DNA from 3 places in the Kitasatospora herbaricolor genome. Region 3 is predicted to be linked to each of the others. Evidence: riboswitches for the same ligand, from Rfam matches in the RefSeq annotation. Region 3 holds a riboswitch; each other region holds the start of a gene.

Region 1 (5,198 bases), 880 kb from region 3:
CACCGCCGCTACGGCAGGCGGCACGGCTGACCGGACGGGTCCGGCCGGGGCGGCGCCACCCCTGGACGGGCGGCGCCGCCCCGGTGCGTCCGGGCGGCCCTCAGCGCGGCGGCGGCACCGACACGACCATGGTCAGCCGTACCGGCACGGCGCCGTCGTTGCGGTAGCCGTGCGACTCGGAGGCCTCGAAGGAGGCGGTGCTGCCGGCCGGCACCGCATGGTCGCGGTCGCCGTGCGAGAGGGTCAGCTCGCCGGTCTCCACCCGGACGATCTCGACCGTGCCGGCCGGGTGCGCCTCGGAGCTGTAGCCCTCGCCGGGTTCGAGGCGCCAGGCCCAGAGTTCCAGCGGCCCGGGCGCCTCCACGCCGCTGAGCAGCGTGCCGCTGCCGCCGGCCGGGCCGCTCCAGAGCGGGACGGCCTGGTCGGCGGTGACGATCCGCACCGCGGCGCTCTCGTCGTAGTCGAGCAGCCGGGCGATCGAGGCGCCGAGCGCATCGGCGAGCCGCACCACCGAGGCGACGCTGGGATTGGTCCGCGCCTGCTCGATCTGCACGATCATCCCCCGGCTGACGCCGGCCCGGGCGGCCAGGGCGTCCAGGGTGTAGCCGCGCTCGGTGCGCAGCCGTTTGAGGTTCCGGGCGAGCGCCTGGGTGACGAGATCGGGATCCGGCACGGGACAGTCCAATGAATTGATTCGGATAGTTCACTATGTTGCACTACGCTGCGGTCCGGACAAGAAGTCCACCCGACTGTACTGCGGAGGCCACTGTGCTGTCCCACGTTCACCCGCCGGCCGGGCGCGCGCCCGCCCCGCACACCCCCGCCGGCCAGCCGGCCGCCTCCCGATGAGCGCCCTGCTCGCGCTCAGCGCCAGCCTGCTCTGGGGCCTGGCCGACTTCGGCGGCGGAGCCCTCACCCGGCGGCTGCCGGCCCTGTCGGTGGTGGTCGCCTCCCAGCTGGCGGCCGCCGTGGTGCTGGTGGTCGCCGTGCTCGCCACCGGCGGCCTCGCGGACGCCTCCCCGATGCTCTGGTACGCCGTCGCGGCCGGCGTGATCGGCCCGTTCGCGATGCTGGCCTTCTACCGGGCACTGGCACTGGGCCCGATGGGGGTGGTCTCGCCGCTGGCCACCGTCGGGGTGGCCGTCCCGGTCGGCGTCGGGCTGGTGCTCGGCGAGCGCCCCGGTCTCCTCCAGGCGGCCGGGATCGCGGTGGCGGTGGTCGGCGTCGCCCTGGCCGGCGGCCCGGAGCGCGGCGGGCGGTCCGCCGGCCGGACGGTCCTGCTGCTCACCCTGGGCGCAGCCTTCGGCTTCGGCGCCGTGATGGCCCTGGTCGCGCATGCCTCCGGCGAGGGCAGGCTGCTGCTGACCCTCTGCGTGCAGCGGCTCTGCAACATCGCCGTCGGCGGCGCCGCGCTCGCCCCGATGCTGCGCCCGGCCGGAGCCCGCCGGGCCCTCGGCCGGGAGCTGCGCGGGCGGATGCCCGCACTGACCGCGATCGGCGTGGCCGACGTGGCGGCGAACGGCACCTACGCGACGGCCTCGCACAGCGGGTCGGCGGCCGCGGCCGCCGTGCTCGCCTCGCTCTTCCCGGTGGTCACCGCCTTGATGGCGCGCGGCCTGCTGAAGGAGCGGCTGCGCCCCGTCCAGGTGCTGGGCGCCGGCCTGGCGGTGGCCGGGACCTTGCTGCTCGCCGCCGCCTGAGCCCGGCCGGCCCCGCCCGCGCGCCGACCCGGGGCGGGGCCGGTCAGGGGCGGGCGGCCCAGCGCTGCTCGACCCGGCCCAGTCGCCAGTACGCGATCGCCGCCGCCCAGACCACCACGAACAGGCCGACGATCACGTACCCGACGTTGTCGAGCGAGAGGCCGGCGATCCAGCCGCTGACCGGGTCGGTCAGGTCCAGCTTCTCGTGCAGCACGCCGACCAGTTCGATGGTGCCGATGATGAAGGCGACCGCGATCGACAGCCCGGTGATGGTCAGGTTGTAGTACACCTTGCGCACCGGGTTGGAGAACGCCCACTGGTAGGCGAAGTTCATGAACGTCCCGTCCAGCGTGTCGAACAGGCTCATCCCGGCGGCGAACAGCAGCGGCAGGCAGACGATCGCGTACCAGGGCAGGCCCGCCGCGGCGCCGCTGCCGGCCATCACCATCAGGGTCACCTCGGTCGCGGTGTCGAAGCCGAGGCCCAGCACCATGCCGACCGGGAACATCTGGCCGGGCCGGGTGATCGAGCGGGTGGCCCGGCTCAGCACCCGGTTGAACAGGCCCCGGGAGTTGAGGTGCTCCTCCAGCTCCGCCTCGTCGTAGCGCCCGTCCCGCATCGCCCGGAAGACCCGAAGGATGCCGAAGAGCGCGGCCAGGTTGAGCGCGCCGATCAGGTAGAGGAAGGCCCCGGACGCGCTGGTGCCCAGCACCCCGAGCCACTGGTGGGTGACCGAGTCCTCGTCCATCAGGGTGTTGGCCAGCTGGGCGCCGCCCGCCACCAGGGCCGCCATCAGCACGACCATCGAGGAGTGCCCGAGCGCGAACCAGAAGCCCACCGACACCGGGCGCCGGCCGTCCGCCATCAGCTTGCGGGTGGTGTTGTCGATCACCGCGATGTGGTCGGCGTCGAAGGCGTGCCGCATCCCCAGGGTGTAGGCGGTGATGCCCAGGCCAACCCCGAAGACCTGGGTACCGACCGCGTACTCGTGCGGTGCGACCAGGAAGAACAGCGTCCCGAACGCCAGCACGTGCATGGCCAGGATCACCACCATCAGCCCGGCCGTCCGTACGGTGTCCTCGCGCCGCCAGCGGAAGGCGGGGAGCGCGGGATCGACCGCGGGCGCCGCCGTTCGGGCAGCACCGATTTCGGGCAGGGTCATCCGGTCACGCTCCAGCACCTCGTGGATCACTTCGTGAGATGCCGTGGCCGGTCTCCTGGCTTCGGGGCACACCCGGCCGCGAAGCGGCGGTGGGTGCTGCGCGACCGCACCAGGCCTTCCCGGACGCCTCGGCGTCCAGTGACCACCCGCCCGGGGGGCGGGTACGGTGCGGAGACTTCCCGTTCACAGTGGCGAGGGCCGCTCCGGAATGGGACCTCTGAAGGTCCGTCACCGGTCTTCCCGAACACCACGGCGGGCCACACCGTACGGGGCGTCAGGTCACTTGTGCAAGGCTGCGCACCTGCGCAGGTGTTCAGGATCACAGTCAGTCCCCCGGCTGCGACAATGCCCGCATGCATCTCGTACCGGCCGAGCGCGCGGACCACCGGACCATCGACGGGCACCGGGTCTGCGAGGCCATCGCCGCCATCGGCGACACCGCCCGGGTGCGCGCCTGGGCCGAGCGCTTCTCGCTGCTCGCCGACCCCGGCCGGCTCGCGCTGCTGGTCGCCCTGCACCGGGCCGGGCCGCTCGCCGTCAGCGACCTCGCGGTGGCCACCGGCATGCGCGACCCGGCCGTCTCGCAGGCGCTCCGGCTGCTGCGCACCGCCGGCGTGGTGGCCGGGGAGCGGGACGGCCGGGTGGTGCGCTACCGGGTCGTCGACCAGGAGCTCGGCGCCCTGCTGGGCCCCTGCGCGGCGGCCGAGCACGTGGGCCCGGAGCCGGCCGTCAGCTGATCCGCAGGACCACCTTGCCGAGGTTGGCCCGGCGCTCCAGCAGGCCGAACGCCTCGGCCGCCGCGGTGACCGGGAACTCCGTGCAGACCGGCCGGAGCGCTCCCCGCCCGAGCAGCTCCCAGAGCTCCTGGCGCCACTCGTCGAGCAGCCCGGGGCGGTGCCGGGCCAGCACGGCCATCGACAGACCGGTCACCGTCCGCATCCCGCCCAGCAGTTCGCCGGCGTCGAGCGTGCCGCCCGCGCCGCCGAGGGCGACCAGCCGGCCGAACGGCGCCAGCGCGTCGAGCGCCCTGGGCAGCACCTCGCCCCCGACACCGTCCAGGACGAGGTCCACCGGCGCGCCCCAGCTTCCGTCCTGGTAGCGGAACACCTCGTCCGCGCCGAGCCCCCGCACGAAGCCGGCCTTCTCCCCGGCGCCCACGGCCGCGATCACCCGGCCCGCGCCGAGCGCCCGGGCCAGCTGGACGGCCAGGTGTCCCACCCCGCCGCCCGCCGCCGTGACCAGGACCGACTCGCCGGCCCGCAGGCCGCCCACCCGCAGCGCGCCGAGGGCGACCAGCCCGCTGCGCAGCACCGCCAGCGCGTCACCGGCGGCCGGCGCACCGGGCACGGCGACGGCGAGCCCCGCCGGGGCGGCCACCAGCTCGGCGTGCACCGCCGGGGCGATCCCGCCGACCCGGTCGCCGGGCGCGAAGCCGGTGACGCCCTCGCCGGCCGCGACCACCCGGCCGAGGTACTCGCCGCCCGGGCCGGCCGGGGCCTGCGGGGCTCCTCGCCCCCGCAACTGCCTGAGCGCGGGCAGCGTGACGCCGGCCAGCTCCGGCCGGACCAGCAGCTCCCCCGGGCCGGCCACGGGCTCGGCCACCTCGTCGAGCCGGAGCGCCGCCGGGCCGTCGTACGTGTGGAACCTGAGTGCGCGCACGGGCGTCCCCCTTCTCCCCCAGCGGAGGGATTTCATTGGATACCCCAACGGTAGGGACGAATTCATGGGGATGTCCAACGAATATCCGGATAGACTGCCCCCATGTCCGAGACCCCGCTCGCCCACCTGCAGACCCTGCCAAGCTGGCTGCTCGGACGGGCCTCCGCCCTCGGGCACCGCCTGGTGGCCGATCAGTTCGCGCGTGAGGGCGTCCGTCTGCCGCACCACGCGGTGCTCTGCGGCGTGGCCGAGCACGGTCCGCTCGCCCAGGCGGACCTCGCCAGGATCGTGCGGATCGACCCCAAGGACCTGGTCGCCGTCCTCGACGACCTCCAGTCCAGGGAGTTCGTGACCCGCGCACCGGACCCGAAGGACCGACGGAAGAACACCGTCGCGCTCTCCCCCGCCGGCCACGACCTGCTGGCCCGGCTGCGGATCCTCGGCGACCGGGCAAACGCCGCGCTGCTGGCGCCGCTCGACCCCGAGGAGCGCACCCGGCTGGTGGAGCTGCTCGCCCGGGTCGTCGCCGCCCCGCGGGACTGAGGCCCGGTCGTCGCCGCCCCGCGGAACTGAGGCCCGGGGCCCGGCCCGGCGCCCGGCCCGGGCCGCCTCAGGCCTGCTGGCAGGAGGGGCACCAGAAGAGGTTGCGGGCGGCGTGCTCCTCGGTGCGGACGTCC
Region 2 (5,198 bases), 1.8 Mb from region 3:
GCCGGCCACGTTGACCAGGACGTCGATCGGGCCGCGCTCGCGCTCGATCCGGTCGACCAGGGCCTCGACGGCCGCGCCGTCGGTGACGTCGAGCCGGTGTACGGAGTCGTCGGGGGCGTGGAGGTCGGAGGCGATCACTTCGGCCCCGCGCTCGGCCAGCATCCGGGCGACGGCGGCGCCGATACCGCGGCCCGCGCCGGTCACCAGGGCGACCCGGCCGGCGAACTCGGTGGTGGGGTCGGCCACGGTCAGGCCTCCGTTCTGACGGTCGGTCCGGTGGTCGTTCCGGCGGCGGGCCCGGCCGGGCCCGCCGGGCCGGGGCTCGCTGGTCGCCCGCTGGTGTGCTGAGGGGTCGCCGTGGCGGCGACACGGCCGGCGGTGGGCGGCATGGTGGGCTCTCCGGGTGGGTCGAGGTTCAGATCGGCCGAACGCGCACACGAAGTGCTGCGGTAAGGTTAGCCTAACCACATCGAGTGGGGTGGTCCCGGGGGCAACTCTTCGTCCCCCGGTCCGCAAGCGCCGCGCGGCTCCCCCGCGGATCCGCGGCCGCCGTCGCCGGCCGCCCTGCCCGTCGCTCAGTTCCCGCCCGGGCCAAGGCAATCCCGCCGGCCCAGGGCGTTGCGCCGTGGCGATCCCGCGCCGCAGCAGAACCGCATCCCGACCGGAGGACCTCCATGCCCGCCACGGACACCATCAGCTCGGCGGCCGCCGCCCCGCTCCGGGAGGCCCGGGTGGCCACCCCCCGCCGCTTCCTGATGTGCGCGCCCCGGCACTTCGACGTGACGTACTCGATCAACCCGTGGATGGACCCGGCCAAGCCGGTCGACGGCGGCCTGGCGCTCGCCCAGTGGACCTCCCTGCGCGACCTCTACCTCTCGCTCGGCCACACCGTCGAGGTGATCGAGCCGTTGCCGTGCCTGCCCGACATGGTCTTCGCGGCCAACGGCGCCACCGTGGTCGACGGCCGGGTGTTCGGGGCGCGGTTCCGCCACGTCGAGCGCACCGCCGAGGGCCCGGCCTACCTGGACTGGTTCACCGCCCGCGGCTACCGGGACGTGTACTGGCCCGAGCACATCAACGAGGGCGAGGGCGACCTGCTGGCCGTCGGCCGCAGGATCCTGGCCGGCAGCGGCTTCCGCACCGACCCCCGCTCGCACGCCGAGGCTCAGGAGTTCTTCGGCCTGCCGGTGATCGGCCTGACGCTGGTGGACCCGAAGTTCTACCACCTGGACACCGCCCTCGCGGTGCTCTCCGACGACGAGGTCATGTACTACCCCGAGGCGTTCAGCCCCGGCAGCCGGGCCGTCCTGCGCGAGCTCTTCCCGGACGCCGTCCTCGCCACCGCCGAGGACGCCGAGGTCTTCGGCCTCAACGCGCTCTCCGACGGGCGCCACGTGCTGCTGCCGGAGGCCGCCGTCGGGCTCCACCGCCAGCTCCGCGAGCGCGGCTTCGAGCCGATCGGCGTCGACCTGACGGAGCTGCTGCGGGCCGGAGGCAGCGTCAAGTGCTGCACGCTGGAGCTGCGTCCGTAGCCGCCGTCCGCGCGCGGACCGGTGCCGCGCGCACCGGTCCGCCGCGCCGGCCCGGGCCCCGGCGCCCGGGCCCCGGCGCTCGGCCCCGCGTCCCACCGCGACATCCGGCATGCGGACGAATTCCGCCGGCGGGACGCCGGTGGGCCTAGGCTGTGGCCTGCAGTCGGTTCGCCCTGCCAGCCAGGCAGGCGCGTCGCAAGAGGGAACCCGGTGGGAATCCGGGACTGCCCCGCAGCGGTGAGTGGGAACGACCGCCGTCACATGCACTGGGCCCAGGCGGCCCGGGAAGCGACGGCCACTAGGTGCCGGGCCGTCAGGCCCGGTGTGCTCGCGAGTCCGAAGACCTGCCACTGCCCGCGTGCGACCGCACGCGGTGATCCCGGTGACCTCGTGGGTGGGTACCGCCCGGCCGAAGGCCGGGGGTGGGTCGGCGGAGCGGGCGGGCACCTCGACGTGCCGCGCCCCCGCTGTCGTACCTTCGCGCGCACGTGCTCTCCCGGGATCGCAGCGCGACTCGCGAAGGAGAGTTCCGTGTCACCGAGTTCCACCACCCCGCAGGCCACCGTGTACGGCTGCCCCCGTCAGGGCCCGGACCGGGAGCTGAAGAAGGCGATCGAGGGCTACTGGGCCGGCCGGGTCACCGCCGCCGGCCTGCATGCCACCGCCGCCGGTCTGCGCCGCGACACCTGGCGGCGCCTCGCCGAGGCCGGCGTCACCGAAGTCCCCACCGGCGACTTCTCGTTGTACGACCACGTACTGGACACCACCGTGGCGGTCGGCGCGATCCCGGCCCGGCACCGCGCCGCCGTCGACGCCGACCCGCTGGACGGGTACTTCGCCATGGCGCGCGGCACCCAGGACGTGGCGCCGCTGGAGATGACCAAGTGGTTCGACACCAACTACCACTATCTGGTGCCCGAGTTGGGGCCGGACACGGTCTTCTCGGCGAACTCCGCCAAGTCGGTCCAGGAACTGCGTGAGGCCCTCCTGCTCGGCCACCGCGCCCGTCCGGTCCTGGTCGGCCCGCTGACCTACCTGCTGCTCGCCAAGCCCGCGCCCGGCGTCGACCCCGGCTTCCAGCCGCTCACGCTGCTCGACCGCCTGCTGCCCGTCTACGCCGAACTCCTCGCCGGCCTGCGCGCCGCCGGCGCCGGCTGGGTGCAACTGGACGAGCCCGCCCTCGTGCAGGACCGCACCGCGGCCGAACTCAACGCCGCCGCCCGGGCCTACCGCGACCTCGGCGCCCTCACCGAGCGGCCCAGGATCCTGGTCGCGACCTACTTCGACCGGGCCGGCGCGGCCCTGCCGGTGCTGGCCGAGGCCCCGGTCGAAGGCGTCGGCCTGGACTTCACCGGCCCCGCCGCCGGCAACCTCGACGACCTGGCCGCCGTCGGCGGCCTGCCCGGCAAGCGGCTGGTCGCGGGCGTGGTGGACGGCCGCAACATCTGGATCAACGACCTGGAGAAGTCGCTGGCGACCCTGGCCACCCTGCTCGGCCTGGCCGGGCAGGTCGACGTGGCACCGTCCTGCTCGCTGCTGCACGTCCCGCTCGACGCCGCCCGCGAACGCGACCTGGACCCGCAGATCGCCCGCTGGCTCGCCTTCGCCCGGCAGAAGACCGCCGAGATCACCACCCTCGCCCGCGGACTGCGCGAGGGCACCCACGCGATCGGCGCCGAACTCGCCGCCAACCGGGCCGACCTGGCCTCCCGGGCCGCCTCCGCCCTCACCCACGATCCGGCCGTCCGCGCCAGGGCCGCCGCCACCACCGCCGAGGACGCCCGCCGCGCGCAGGCCTACCCCGAACGCGCCGAGGCCCAGCGCGCCCGGCTGAAGCTGCCACTGCTGCCGACCACCACCATCGGCTCCTTCCCGCAGACCACCGAACTGCGCACCGCCCGCGCCGACCTGCGCGCCGGACGCCTGGACCGGGCCGGCTACCGGGAGCGGATGGCGGCCGAGGTCCGTGAGGTCATCGCCTACCAGGAGAAGGCCGGGCTGGACGTCCTGGTGCACGGCGAACCCGAACGCAACGACATGGTCCAGTACTTCGCGGAGCAGCTCACCGGCTACCTCGCCACCCGGCACGGCTGGGTGCAGTCCTACGGCACCCGCTACGTCCGCCCGCCCGTGCTGGCCGGCGACGTCTCCCGCCCCCGCCCGATGACCGTCGACTGGTTCCGCTACGCCCAGGACCTCACCGACCGCCCGGTCAAGGGGATGCTGACCGGTCCGGTCACCATGCTCGCTTGGTCCTTCGTCCGCGACGACCAGCCGCTCGCCGACACCGCCCGCCAGGTCGCCCTCGCCCTGCGCGACGAGGTCACCGACCTGGAGGCGGCCGGCGCCGCGGTCGTCCAGGTGGACGAGCCGGCCCTGCGCGAGACGCTCCCGCTGCGCGCCGCCGACCGCCCCGGCTACCTGGCCTGGGCCACCGAGGCGTTCCGGCTGACCACCTCCGGGGTCCGGGCCGACACCCAGGTGCACACCCACATGTGCTACGCCGAGTTCGGCGAGATCATGGCCGCGATCGACGAGTTGGACGCGGACGTGATCAGCCTGGAGGCGGCCCGCTCGCACATGCGGGTGGCGCACGAGCTGGCCGGGGCCGGTTACCCCCGCGAGGTCGGCCCGGGCGTCTACGACATCCACTCGCCCCGGGTGCCGAGCGCCGGGGAGGCCGCCGCCCTGCTGCGCGAGGGGCTCGCCGCCATCCCCGCCGAACGCCTCTGGGTCAACCCGGACTGCGGCCTGAAGACCCGGGGCTGGGCCGAGACCCGGGCCTCCCTCGACCACCTGGTCGAGGCGGCCCGCCTGGCGCGGGCGGAGCTGGGCGGCTGACGGGAGGGCCGGGGCCGGCCCGACGCCCACGGGCGGGCGGGCCGGCCCCGGCCCTCGCACCAGGTCCGCCCCGGTGCGGCGGCGGGTTCAGGCCGCCCGGGCCCGGCGGTGCGCGGAGGGCGCCAGCCGGGCGTACTCAAGCGGTGCGGACGGGTCGACGGCGAGGTCCGGCGGCGCGGGCTCGGCGCCGGCCCTGACCAGCAGGTCGCCGACGGCGGCGACCATCGCGCCGTTGTCGGTGCACAGGGGCAGCGGCGGCACCCGCAGGGCGATCCCGGCGGCGGCGCATCGCTGCTCGGTGAGGGCGCGGACGCGGGAGTTCGCGGCCACGCCGCCGACCACGACCAGGGTGCCGATGCCGTGCTCGGTGCAGGCCCGGACGGCCTTGCGGGTGAGGGTGTCGGCGATGGCCTCCTGCAGGGCCGCGGCGGCGTCCGGGACGTGCGGTTCCCGGCCGTCGGCGCGCTGCGCCTCGATCCAGCGGGCGGCGGCCGTCTTCAGGCCCGAGAAGGAGAAGGCGTACGGGGGATCGTTCGGTCCGCTCAGCGGCCGCGGGAGGCGGACGGCCCCCGGGTCGCCGGCCCGGGCGGCCCGGTCGACCGCCGGACCGCCGGGGTAGGGCAGGCGCAGGATCCGGGCGACCTTGTCGAAGCACTCCCCGGCGGCGTCGTCCAGGGTGTCCCCGAGGTGGACGATCCGGTCCCGGGCCAGGTCGCGGACCAGCAGCAGCGAGGTGTGGCCGCCGGAGACGACGAGCACCACGCACGGGTCGGGCAGCGGTCCGCCGTCCAGCGTCGCCGCGGCGACGTGCCCGGCGAGATGGTG
Region 3 (5,198 bases):
CACTCCAGGTCGGGGCGACGGCTCAGCCGTCGGCCGCCGCCACCACGCCCTTCCCCTTCACGCTCGGCGTCGCCTCCGGGGAGCCGGACGACAACAGCGTGGTGCTCTGGACGCGTCTGGCTCCGACCCCGACCAACGCGGACGGCCAGGGCGGCATGCCCAACGCCGACGTCGCCGTCGACTGGCAGCTGTCGACCGACCAGAACTTCACCACCCTCGTCAGCTCCGGTACGGTCACCGCCCGCTACGCGCAGGCCCACTCCGTGCACGTGCTGGCGGGTGGACTCGCCCCGGACTCGGAGTACTACTACCGGTTCCGGGCCCAGGGGTTCATCTCCTCGGTGGGCCGGACCCGCACCGCACCGGCGCAGAACACGGTCGGGCGTGACTTCACGATGGCCTTCGCCTCGTGCGCCCACTACGAGAGCGGCTACTACACCGCCTACCGGCGGATGGCCGACGACCGCCCCGACCTGATCCTGCACCTGGGCGACTACATCTACGAGGGCGGCGCCGGCACCGGCGGGGTGCGCCAGCACCTCGGCAGCGAGATCGTGTCGCTGGCCGACTACCGCCGCCGCTACGCGCTCTACCGCACCGACCCGGACCTCCAGGCCGCGCACGCGATCGCGCCGTGGCTGGTGGTGCCGGACGACCACGAGGTGGAGAACAACTACGCCGACATGGTGCGCGCCGACAGCAGCCCCGTGCTGACGGCCGCGCAGTGGACGGCGCGACGCACCGCCGCGTACCAGGCGTACTTCGAGAACATGCCGCTGCGGGCCGCGGCGACGCCGTCCGGCAACAGCATCCAGCTCTACCGCCGGGTCCGCTGGGGCACCCTCGCCACCTTCCACATGCTCGACACCCGCCAGTTCCGCGACGACCAGGCCTGCGGCGACGGGACGAAGGTCTGCGCCGACGCCGACCTGGCGAACCGTTCGATCACCGGCGCGGCCCAGGAGGCGTGGCTGCTCGACGGACTCGGCCAGCACCTGAGCACCTGGGACCTCATCGGCCAGCAGGTCTTCTTCGCCCGCAACGTCAACTCCGCGGGCGCGATGAACATGGACGCCTGGGACGGGTACCGGGCCAGCCGGACGCGGATCCAGCAGGGCATCATCGACCGGGCCGTGCGCAACCCCGTCGTCCTCACCGGCGACGTGCACGCGTCCTGGGGCAACGACCTGAAGGCCGACTACGCCGACCCGTCCTCGGCGACGATCGGCTCCGAGCTGGTCTGCACATCCATCACCAGCGGCGGCAACGGAAGCGCCACCACGACGATCCCCAACGGATCGCTCAATCCGCACCTGCGCTTCTACTCCAACCAGCGCGGCTACGTCCGCACGCACGTCACGCCGGCGCAAATCACCGCCGACTTCAGGTCGGTGGCGACGGTGACCGAGCACGGCGCGGCGGCGACCACCGCCCGGACCTTTGTCATCCACGACGGACAGCCGGGGTTGGCCGATGCGTAAACTCTCCGTACTCGGCGCGGTCGTCGCCGGATTCGCCGCGGCCCTCGCCATGGTCGCCCCGGCCTCGGCGGCCGGGCCCTCGTCCTGGGTGACCGCGAACAGCGACTCCACCGGTGACCAGGACACCTCCTCGATCGCGGCCAACCGCCTCGGCGACGTCGCGGTGGTCTGGGAGGACGACCGCGACTCGACCGCCCCGGCCGACGACGCGCACAGTGACGTGTGGGTGCGGATGTTCCGCAACGGCGTCTCCGCCTACGAGTCGAAGCTCTCGGCCGGCGGGACGGCGGGGGTGGCCTGGCGGCACCTCCAGCCCGACGTGGGCCTCGACGACCGCGGCAACGCCGTCGTCGTGTGGGCGGAGGACCCGGACGGCAACGGGTTCTACAACATCGTCTACCGGGTGCTCTCCCCGGCCGGTGCGGTCCTCGGCTCCGGTCGGGCCAACGCGAACTCCGACGGCCAGCAGATCCATCCGCGCGTCGCGGTCGACCCGGACGGCGCGCCGGGCAGCACCGGCGCGGTGGCGTTCTCCGTGGTGTGGGAGGACATCCAGGGCACCGCGGCCGCGACGGTGAAGGCGGCCGGGTTCACCGGGACCACGACCAAGGCCTACGAGGTGACGGTCAACGCGACCGGCGGCGCGCACCACAACCCCGACGTCGCGACCTCCGCCTCGGGCGACGCCGTCGTCGTCTGGGACGACGACACCGACAACAACGGCTCCTACCAGATCGGTCTGGTGAAGCTGGCCAAGGCGAACGGGGCGGTCGCACTCACCCGCCGCAGCGCCAACAGTTTCGCCGGCGGCCAGCAGCAGCGTCCGGCCGTGGCCGCCGACTTCAACGGCGACTTCGCCGTGGCATGGGAGTCCGACCACACCGGTACCCGCGGTGTCTGGGCCCGGTCGTTCACCGCCGCCGGTACCGCCGGCTCGGCCGAGGTCGAGATCTCCGCCGGACCCGGAGCCGGCAACCCCACCGTCGGCATCGACGACCAGCGCGACGCCGTGGTCGGCTGGAGCGTCGCCGGCACCGATCCGGCGGTCCGGGCCCGGGGCCTCAACCCGGACGGCACCTTCGCCGGCCGGCTGCCGGCCCAGTCCGTCAGTCAGGTCACGACCGGTCGGCAGGAGCAGGCCGCGGTGGCCTCCTCCCCGTTCGGTGCACTCGCGATCTCGTACACCGATGACAACGACGGCAACAGCTTCGACCAGGTCCTGCTGAGTCTGGGGGCGACCAACTCGGACTGGTGACGTCCGCTCGATCCACGGACGTCCGCCGGGCCGCCCGGTCGGGAGATCCGGCAGGCGGGTCCGGAACCGCGCGGGAACGCGGTTCTCCGGTACCCCTGTCGGACCACCTCCACAGGGTGGCCCGGCGGGCGTCCGGGTCCGGGGGTGGGCCCCTGCTCGACCGCGGCCAGTGCTGAAGGGATGTCAAGAGCCCGCGCGCAGCCCAGGTGTCCGCAAGCGCTCGCGCGGCACGCCGGCTTCAGGATTGTGCTACGGCCGAGGGAGGACGCTCGTGCAGGGGCCGGCCCGGTGGCCCTGCCCCGGTGCTTCTGATCTGCGGCGACGACCGTAGAGTGGCCTGCGCAGCTGGTTCGCCCTGTCCGCCAGGCAGGCGCGTCGCAAGAGGGAACCCGGTGGGAATCCGGGACTGCCCCGCAGCGGTGAGCGGGAACGACCGCCGTCATACGCACTGGGCCAAGGCGGCCCGGGAAGCGACGGCCAGTAGGAGTCCGCCCTTCACAGGGGTGGGCGCGCCCGCGAGTCCGAAGACCTGCCGCTGCCCGCGGACCGCCACGGTCCGTGGTCCCACCGGACCCCGCGGGCGGGTCGGCGGCGGGGAGGGACGCGCACGCGCACCTCCCGCTCCTGCGCGTACCCGGGGTCTCCTGAACTCGCGAAGGAGAGTTCCGTGCAGCAGACCGAGTGGCCGGGTGCCCCCGGGGCCGTGAACCGTCGAGGCCCGGACAGCGGGGCGACGGCAGGCCGGTCCGCCGGCTCCGGCGCGGCCGGGATCCGGCCGGGCGCTCCGACGACCGGCGGGGTGGCCCGGTGACGATGCCCCCTGCCGTCTCCCGGACCCCGACGGACTCGGCGGTCACCCTGGCCCACATCATGAGCGAGCACGACACCAACCTCTACGGGACGGTGCACGGCGGCGTCGTGATGAAGCTGATCGACGACGCCGCGGCCGCGGCCGCCGGCCGGCACGCGGGTGTCCCCGCGGTCACCGTGTCGGTGGAGGAGATGTCCTTCCTCGCGCCGGTGCGGGCCGGTGACCTCCTGACGGTCCTGGCCCGTGTCGATCACGCCGGGCGCAGCTCGATGTACGTCTCGGTGGTGGTGACGGCGGAACGGTGGAACCTCACCGGGCCGGTGACGAGGGTGGCGACGGCGCAACTGGTCTTCGTCGCCGTCGACGCGGACGGGCAGCCGCACCGTGTGCCGGCGCTGGTCCCGGAGAGCACCGTCGAGCAGCGCCGCGAGCGTCTTGCCCGTGAGCGCCGCGCTCGGCGGGCGAAGGGGCCGGCCGGCTGACCTGGCCGACCGGCTGACCCTCAGCACCCAGGTCCGTCCGGGCCCCCGACCCCGACCCCGCCCTGACCCGGAGGGGAACCCGGGGCCCGGACGGACCGGCCGTCACCAGGGCGCGCAGTGCGCCGTGCGGCCGTGCTCACACCGCCCGGTGGGCGTGGAATCCCCGCCCGCTCTTGCGGCCGAGCAGTCCGGCCTCGACCATCCGGGCGAGCATCGGCGGGGGAGCGTAGAGCGGCTCCTTGTACTCGTCGTACATCGGGCGCCCCGCCCGCCCGCGCGCCGCACTGGCCCGCTCCGGCGTCCCGCTCCGGCCGGGCCGCGGGCGTCCTCGGGCCTTTGCGAGGGGCCGGGCCCAGGTGCCAGGACGGCCGGTACCACGTGCAGGTCTGAATTATTAACGGGCCCGGTGCCGTCGAGGCCTCCGGCGGCCGGGACCAGAACCGGCCCCCTGCGGATCCGGCCCCTTCGGGTGGTGCCGGCCTGCCCGAGGGGACCGGCCGGCACCCCTGCTCGGCCCGGCGGCGGGGGAGGGTGCCCCCGCCGCCGGGCCGCCACCCGTGACCGCGCGCCGAGCCGCCGGGCGCCTCCGTCCGACCGCCTCCGTCCGCCCGCGCCCGGCGCGCCGCGACACCCGTCAGTTCACTGCGCCGCCAGGCGCGGCGTGCGCGGCGGCACCGTGCGCCGGCTGCCCGTCGCCTCGAAGGCCGCGCCGAGGGCCAGCAGCGCGTTGTCGTCGTAGGCCCGGCCGGCGAAGGTCAGCCCGACGGGCATGCCGGTGTCCGCCATGGTGCCCATCGGCACGGTCACGGTCGGGATGCCGAGGTGACGGGGCACCAGGTTGCCGTTCGCGACCCAGACACCGTTGCGCCAGCCCAGCTCGGCGGACGCCTCGCAGACGTCCATGTCCGCGGGCCCCACGTCGGCGACCGCGGGGAACACCACCGCGTCCAGGCGCAGGTCGTCCATCCACAGCTCCAGGTCGACCCGGCGGGTCTCCTCCAGCCCGCGCAGCCCCTCTTCGAGGTGCGGCATGTCGGTGAAGGACGCGTACGGGCGCTCGCGCACCAGGCGCGGGTAGTCGCCGATCGTGTCGTCGAAGCCGGTGTAGCGGTCGGGGAGTTCGCCCTGCTGCTTGGGCCAGATGCGGTCGGGGTCGACCTCGGCCAGGG

Evidence for each region. Region 3 has a riboswitch for cobalamin ahead of J2S46_RS36965 (acyl-CoA thioesterase). Riboswitches for the same ligand answer to the same signal wherever they lie in the genome.
Region 1: another riboswitch for cobalamin. It lies ahead of nicT (Nickel transporter NicT); the one in region 3 lies ahead of J2S46_RS36965 (acyl-CoA thioesterase).
Region 2: another riboswitch for cobalamin. It lies ahead of metE (5-methyltetrahydropteroyltriglutamate--homocysteine S-methyltransferase); the one in region 3 lies ahead of J2S46_RS36965 (acyl-CoA thioesterase).

Annotation. Positions count from the first base shown of each region.
Region 1 is NZ_JAUSVA010000002.1:7,673,342-7,678,539, reverse strand. It holds gene J2S46_RS33380 (type B 50S ribosomal protein L31) at 1-30, shown strand, start outside; gene J2S46_RS33375 (helix-turn-helix domain-containing protein) at 101-673, opposite strand; gene J2S46_RS33370 (EamA family transporter) at 846-1,700, shown strand; gene nicT (Nickel transporter NicT) at 1,744-2,862, opposite strand; cobalamin riboswitch at 2,891-3,129, opposite strand; gene J2S46_RS33360 (ArsR/SmtB family transcription factor) at 3,216-3,599, shown strand; gene J2S46_RS33355 (quinone oxidoreductase family protein) at 3,592-4,521, opposite strand; gene J2S46_RS33350 (MarR family winged helix-turn-helix transcriptional regulator) at 4,624-5,064, shown strand; gene J2S46_RS33345 (Fpg/Nei family DNA glycosylase) at 5,132-5,198, opposite strand, start outside.
Region 2 is NZ_JAUSVA010000002.1:6,791,044-6,796,241, forward strand. It holds gene dhbA (2,3-dihydro-2,3-dihydroxybenzoate dehydrogenase) at 1-246, opposite strand, end outside; gene ddaH (dimethylargininase) at 675-1,532, shown strand; cobalamin riboswitch at 1,679-1,898, shown strand; gene metE (5-methyltetrahydropteroyltriglutamate--homocysteine S-methyltransferase) at 2,064-4,373, shown strand; gene tsaD (tRNA (adenosine(37)-N6)-threonylcarbamoyltransferase complex transferase subunit TsaD) at 4,461-5,198, opposite strand, start outside.
Region 3 is NZ_JAUSVA010000002.1:8,555,958-8,561,155, forward strand. It holds gene J2S46_RS36955 (alkaline phosphatase D family protein) at 1-1,481, shown strand, start outside; gene J2S46_RS36960 (hypothetical protein) at 1,474-2,736, shown strand; cobalamin riboswitch at 3,065-3,287, shown strand; gene J2S46_RS36965 (acyl-CoA thioesterase) at 3,550-4,029, shown strand; partial or broken gene J2S46_RS36970 (3-hydroxyacyl-CoA dehydrogenase family protein) at 4,166-4,285, opposite strand; gene J2S46_RS36975 (amidase) at 4,669-5,198, opposite strand, start outside.